Linked DNA regions of Novosphingobium sp. G106. The protein of the gene in region 1 interacts with the protein of each later gene in a pairwise test. Links are inferred from orthologs where the notes say so. Each region holds a gene or a part of one and is shown in the gene's direction. Other genes may lie near its edges. The genes, in order: cyoB and KRR38_RS29065.

What was found.
Region 2: the proteins of cyoB (region 1) and KRR38_RS29065 interact in binary tests that used the Escherichia coli proteins (3 or more experiments, as listed by UniProt). The link is inferred for Novosphingobium sp. G106 from one-to-one orthologs.

The regions. Positions count from the first base shown.
Region 1 is NZ_JAHOOZ010000002.1:210,247-213,562, reverse strand. What follows is about bases 37-3,036. They hold cyoB (cytochrome o ubiquinol oxidase subunit I), read left to right. Parts: upstream 37-534; coding sequence 535-2,538; downstream 2,539-3,036. Other genes in these bases: cyoC (cytochrome o ubiquinol oxidase subunit III), read left to right, coding at 2,543-3,036; cyoA (ubiquinol oxidase subunit II), read left to right, coding at 37-535. Also shown: more of cyoA, read left to right, coding at 1-36; more of cyoC, read left to right, coding at 3,037-3,175; cyoD (cytochrome o ubiquinol oxidase subunit IV), read left to right, coding at 3,172-3,316. UniProt on the Escherichia coli protein: Cytochrome bo(3) ubiquinol oxidase is the terminal enzyme in the aerobic respiratory chain of E.coli that predominates when cells are grown at high aeration.
Region 2 is NZ_JAHOOZ010000001.1:5,969,283-5,972,470, forward strand. Bases 39-2,910 are described here. They hold KRR38_RS29065 (aminotransferase), read left to right. Parts: upstream 39-831; coding sequence 832-1,989; downstream 1,990-2,910. Other genes in these bases: KRR38_RS29060 (SDR family NAD(P)-dependent oxidoreductase), read right to left, coding at 39-760; KRR38_RS29070 (hypothetical protein), read right to left, coding at 1,986-2,378; KRR38_RS29075 (SDR family NAD(P)-dependent oxidoreductase), read right to left, coding at 2,519-2,910. In the rest of the region: more of KRR38_RS29060, read right to left, coding at 1-38; more of KRR38_RS29075, read right to left, coding at 2,911-3,188. UniProt on the Escherichia coli protein: Shows aminotransferase activity with methionine and histidine as substrates, and to a lesser extent also with phenylalanine.

The DNA.
Region 1 (3,316 bases):
GCAGATGCGCTTCAAGGTGACTGGCATGGACGAGGCCGCCTTCGCCGCCTGGGCCAAGGGCGCCAAGAGCGCCGGTGGCACGCTAGATCGCGCGGGCTATCTCGTACTCGAAAAGCCAAGCGAGAACGAGCCCACGCGCCGCTTTGGCGAGGTTGAGGCCGGGCTGTTCGACGCTGTCGTGAATATGTGCGTCGAGCCTGGCAAGATGTGCATGCGCGACATGATGCGGATCGACGGACAAGGCGGGATGGGCCTCGCTGGGATCCACAACATACGCCCACTCGCCTACGACAAGCTCACCGCCCGAGGGTCGAGTCTGCCTGCCGAGTTGCTGCCAACTCGCCAGATGGTCGCAGCAACCTGTTTGCCCGAGGATGGCGATGGCGCTGGCGCCGCGTTGTCGCGCCCTGTGGACAGCGCTCCGCTGATCGGCGCGGGCCTAGCGCGGCCCGGCGTCTCGTCGTCGCTTTCACGGCCTTCCCTTTCCCAGATCGCGGTGTCTGACGCCGCGCCATTTGTCACAGGCAATCCCTGATGTCTTACGATCCCGTTCCCATCAGCCCGCTCCTCGGGCGACTTTCGCTCGAGGCCTTGCCGCTGCACGAGCCGATTATCGTCGCCACTTTCGCCGCGGTCGTCATTGGCGGCCTAGCGGTTCTGGGCCTCATCACACGCTACAAGCTGTGGGGCTATCTCTGGAATGAGTGGTTCACCAGCGTCGACCACAAGAAGATCGGCATCATGTATATGGTGTTGGGCCTAATCATGTTCCTCCGCGGCTTCGCCGACGCGATCATGATGCGTATCCAGCAGGCTATCGCCTTCAACGGGTCCGAGGGCTATCTCAACGCGCATCACTACGATCAGATATTCACCGCGCATGGCGTGATCATGATCTTCTTCGTGGCGATGCCCTTCGTCACTGGTCTGATGAACTACATCGTCCCGCTCCAGATCGGCGCGCGCGACGTCTCGTTCCCGTTCCTCAACAATTTCAGCTTCTGGATGACCACGGCGGGCGCCGTGTTGGTGATGATGTCGCTGTTCGTCGGCGAATTCGCGCAGACCGGCTGGCTGGCCTATCCGCCGCTTTCGGGCATCGCCTACAGTCCCGCCACCGGCGTCGACTATTACATCTGGGCGCTACAGATAGCCGGCGTGGGAACGACGCTTTCCGGCATCAATCTGATCGCCACGATCCTCAAGATGCGCGCGCCAGGCATGGGCATGATGAAGATGCCTGTCTTCACCTGGACATCTCTCTGCACCAACGTGCTGATCGTCGCCTCCTTCCCTGTGCTGACCGCGGTGCTGACGTTGCTTAGCCTCGACCGCTACGTCGGAACCAACTTCTTCACCAACGACTTCGGCGGCTCGCCGATGATGTACGTGAACCTGATCTGGATTTGGGGCCATCCTGAGGTCTACATCCTGATCCTGCCGCTGTTCGGCGTCTTCTCCGAAGTCACCTCGACCTTCTCGGGCAAGCGGCTCTTCGGCTATACCTCGATGGTCTATGCGACGATCGTCATCACGATCCTGTCGTACCTCGTCTGGCTGCACCACTTCTTCACGATGGGGTCGGGCGCTAGCGTCAACTCGTTCTTCGGCATCACGACAATGGTGATCTCGATCCCCACGGGCGCCAAGCTCTTCAATTGGCTGTTCACGATGTACCGTGGCCGCATCCGCTTCGAACTGCCGATGATGTGGACGGTGGCCTTCATGCTGACCTTCGTAGTCGGCGGGATGACTGGTGTGCTGCTCGCCGTGCCGCCAGCCGACTTCGTGCTGCACAACTCGCTGTTTCTGATCGCTCATTTCCACAACGTCATCATCGGCGGCGTGCTGTTCGGACTGTTCGCGGCGATCAATTACTGGTGGCCCAAGGCCTTCGGCTTCAAGCTCGACGTGTTTTGGGGAAAGATAAGCTTCTGGTGCTGGGTCGTCGGCTTCTGGCTGGCCTTCATGCCGCTCTACATTTTGGGCCTGATGGGCGTGACCCGGCGCATGCGCGTATTCGATGATCCGGGCCTGCAGTTCTGGTTCGTCATAGCCGGCATCGGCGCGGCCGTGATCGCGGTGGGCATCGGCGCGATGCTAGTCCAGTTCGCGGTGAGCATCTGGAAGCGGGACGAACTGCGCGACACGACCGGTGATCCTTGGGGCGGCCGCACACTCGAGTGGTCGACCTCCTCGCCGCCGCCCGAGTACAACTTTGCGTTCACCCCGGTGATCCACTCGCTCGACGCTTGGTACGACATGAAGACGCGTGGCGCCGAGCGGCCACTTCAGGGCTACCGTCCGATCCACATGCCGAAAAACACTGGAACCGGCGTGATCCTCTCCGCGCTCGCAACCGTCATGGGTTTCGCTCTGATCTGGTACATCTGGTGGCTCGCGGCGTTGAGCTTCACTAGCATTCTGGCAGTCGCTATCGGTCACACCTTCAATTATCGGCGCGATTTTCATATCCCCGCGGCCACGGTTGAGACGACCGAGGCCGAGCGGACACGCCTGCTGGCGGCAGGAGCCTGACGCCATGACGATGCACACCACCCTCGCCGCCGCTGACGAAGCGCGCCGCTTCTACGACCTCGATGAGCATGACCATCCCGAGGGCCACAGCACGATGCTGGGCTTTTGGATCTACCTGATGAGCGACTGCCTCATCTTCGCGATCCTGTTTGCCTGTTATGCCGTACTCGGCGGCAACCTCGCGGCGGGACCCGGTCCCAAGGATCTGTTCGAGTTGCCGTTGGTGGCGCTGAATACGGCAATGCTGCTGTTCTCGTCGATCACTTATGGCTTTGCCATGCTGGCGATGCAGCGCGATCGCCTGCGGCAGACGCAATTTTGGCTGACCGTGACGGGCCTGTTCGGCGCGGCGTTCCTCTCGATCGAGCTCTATGAGTTTCACCACCTGATTCATATTGGCGCCACGCCGCAGCGAAGCGCTTTCCTGTCCGCCTTCTTCACGTTGGTGGGCACCCACGGGCTGCATGTCACGTTCGGCATTGTGTGGCTTGTGACGCTGCTGGTGCAGCTTTCTCGCCGGGGGCTGATCCAGGCCAACAAACGCCGGCTCATGTGCCTAAGCCTTTTCTGGCACTTCCTCGACGTCATCTGGATCGGTGTCTTCACCCTCGTCTACCTGCTGGAAATGCTGCGATGAGCGCTCATCAAGACCATCCTGTCGATCAGGGCGCTCACGGCTCCTTGCGCGACTATGTCATCGGCTTCGCCCTGTCGGTCGTGCTGACGGCGGTTCCATTCTGGCTGGTGATGACGCAGCAGCTGGCCGATGGCCCCACCG
Region 2 (3,188 bases), on another replicon or contig:
CGACGGTCAGGACCTTGTGGTTGAGCTCGCATTCCTCCGAGGCGAGATAGACCGCCGCGGCCGAAGCGTGGCGGCAATCGAGCACGCCGGCCATAAGTTCCTTGTGCTGGCCCATGTCTTCGTCGCGGCTCTTGGTTTCCATCGCGTCGCCCATGCGGGTGTTGCCATAGGGTGAGATGACATTGGCCTTGATGCCCACCGGCTCGCCCGCGAGCGCGATCGTCTGGGCGAGGCCGATGATCCCGGCCTTGGCCGCGCCATAGGCCGTCACCCAGGGATTGCCGCGCGTGCCGCCGGGCGAGGAGGTGAAGACCATGCGGCCATATTGCTGTGCCTGCATCACTTCGAAGGCCGCCTGGCTGACGAAGTAGGAGCCGAGCAGATGGACGGAGATCAGATCGCGCACCATGTCCTCGCTGTGGTCGAGGAAAGGGCGGCGGCGCAGGAAGCCGGCGTTGTTGACGACGATGTCGAGCCGGCCGAACGTGTCAACGGCCTGGGCGACCATGGCGCGGGCGTTTGCCGGTTCGTCGATAGTGAGCGTATTGGCGACGGCTTGGCCGCCAGCGGCCTCGATCTCACGAACGACGTTCATCGCCACGCTATCGTCGGCGCCTTCGCCGAACAACCCGCAGCCGAGATCGTTGACCACCACCTTGGCGCCGCGTGCCGCCAGTTCCAGCGCGTGGCTGCGCCCGAGCCCGCGCCCCGCGCCGGTGACCAGCGCCACGCGCCCGTCGAGTCTGATTTCGCCCGCCATCGATCTCTCCCGCTTTGCGTTTCCGGCGCAGCGTATATAGCCGGCAACCGGATTCAACGATCGAGGCCCCAATGCACTCCGTCTATGCCTCCATGGACACGACGATCTTCGAGCATATGTCGGGCCTCGCGCGCGAGCTGGGCGCGATCAACCTGGGGCAGGGCTTTCCCGACGAGGCCGGCCCGTCTGACGTCATAGCCGCCGCGGCGCGGGCGCTGACCCAGAAATCCAACCAGTATCCGCCGGGTGCCGGTCTGCCCGAGCTGCGCGACGCGATCGGCGCTTTCTATGCGCGGCGGCAGGGGGTGGAGTTCTCACGCGAAGAGGTGATCGTCACTTCGGGCGCGACCGAGGCGATCGCGGCGGCCATCCTGGCGCTCGTCGAGCCGGGCGACGAGGTGATCCTCTTCCAGCCGGCCTATGACGCCTATGCGCCGATGGTGCGAAGGTCGGGCGGGGTGCCAGTCTCGGTGGCGCTGACCCCGCCCGGTTGGCGCTATGATGCTGGAATGCTTGAGGTAGCATTAACGACGCGCAGCAAACTGTTGATCCTGAATGACCCGCTCAATCCAGCGGGCACCGCGGCGAGCGAAGCGGAACTGGCGGCGATCGCCGAAATCTGCGTGCGGCACGATCTCTACGCGATCTGCGACGAGGTCTGGGAGGAGGTCCGCTTCGACGGCGCGCCGCACCGCTCGCTGCTGAGCTTTCCCGGCATGCGCGAGCGGGCGGTGAAGATCGGCTCGGCGGGCAAGCTGTTCGGGCTGACCGGCTGGAAGATCGGCTGGATGTGCGCCGGGGCTGAAATGGCCAGGGGGCTGGCGCGCGCGCACCAGTTCCTGACGTTCACTTCGCCGCCGGCGCTGCAATGGGCCGTGGCCGAAGGACTGGCCAAGCCTGACGCATGGTTCGCCGCGCAGCAGGCCGGCTGGGCGACCTCGCGCGGGCGGCTGAAACAGGGGCTGGAGCAGGCGGGCTATGTGGTGCTGCCCAATGCCGCGACCTGGTTCCTCTGCGTCGATCTCGCCGCTTCGGGGATCATGCTCGACGACCGTACCTTCAGCGAGCGCGCCGTGCGCCAGGCAGGCGTCGCCTCGATCCCGGTCTCAGCGCTGTTCGAGGGCGATGGCCCGCGCCATGTCGTGCGCTTCTGCTTCACCAAGTCCGACGCGACGCTCGACGAAGCTGTCGAGAGGCTCGCCGCATTTCGCCGGAGTCTGACAGCCTAGGGCGCCGTCGTTCCTAACCCGGTGCTCAGGTTCCCCGAGAACACAAGGTTGGTAGTGGGGTCGGAGAGCCTGCTGCTCTCGGCCGGCCGGATGTTCAAGCCCAGCGGAAGCTCGGGCGTGGTTGTCCTGAGCTCGGTCTCGGTCGGCCGAACGATCTGCGATATATCCGCGTGCCTGTCGTCCTGCTGGTCCCGTTCGGCGGGCTGCTCCGATTTCGCCGCTTTCTCGCCCGGTTCTCGATCCTCGATCGCTGCGGGCGCGGCTGACTGGCGCAACACCGCGTCGTCCAGCGGCGCGAGTTCCGTCGCCAGTAGGGGCGAGGTCACGAAAGATTGGACGAGCAGCGCGATACCGGCCGCAAGGACCCTGTCTGGCTTGGATGGAAACAAGTCAGCGATCTCCGGTCTGTTGGCTGCCCCCCCGCCAATGAACCAAATTTCCAGAGCTTGCCCCGAATAGCAGGGCTGTCGGGGACGAGTCCATCGCCGGGCGGCGTTACCGTATTTTCCGGTAACCGCGGTTAGCTAACTCAAGCGTTGAGGCCACCGTTCACGCTGATGATCTGGCCGGTGATCTTGGCCGCGCCCGGGCCGCAGAGGAAGACGGTGACCGGCGCGATGTCGGCGGCAGTGGGCAGTCCCAGACCGGCGCGCTTGGCCGCCGTGGCCATCCGTTCCGAGCCCATCATCTCGGCCGTGCGGCTTTCGAGGATATAGCTTGGCGAGATCGCATGGACGCGGATGCCGTCGCGAGCCGCCTCGACCGCGAGGTTGCGCACGAAGCCGATCTCGGCCGCGCGGGCCGAGCCGACGATCGTCTGGCGCGGCGCGGCGAACTTGCCTGCGTCCGAGATGAAGCCGATCAGCGTGCCGCCGCGCTCCGCCAGATGCGGATAGGCGGCATGGGCGAGCCGCTGAAACCACGAGGCTGAATGGTGGTAGAAGGCCGTGTACTGTTCGGGCGTGGTTTCCTTGAACAGCCCGGTCAGCTTGCCTTGGCGCGGGCCGGTTGAGACACAGTCGACCACCGCGTCGATCCGGCCGAACTTTGTGTAGGCGCCGGTAACGATGCGCTGCGCGGCGTCATCGTCCGCGACGTCGCAGGCTACCGTCTCGGCCTGCGTGGTGGCGCGCAGGAGCGCGGCCTGAGCCTCCAGCTTGTCGGCGTTGCGGCCGTGGAGCGCCACGGCCCAGCCGTTC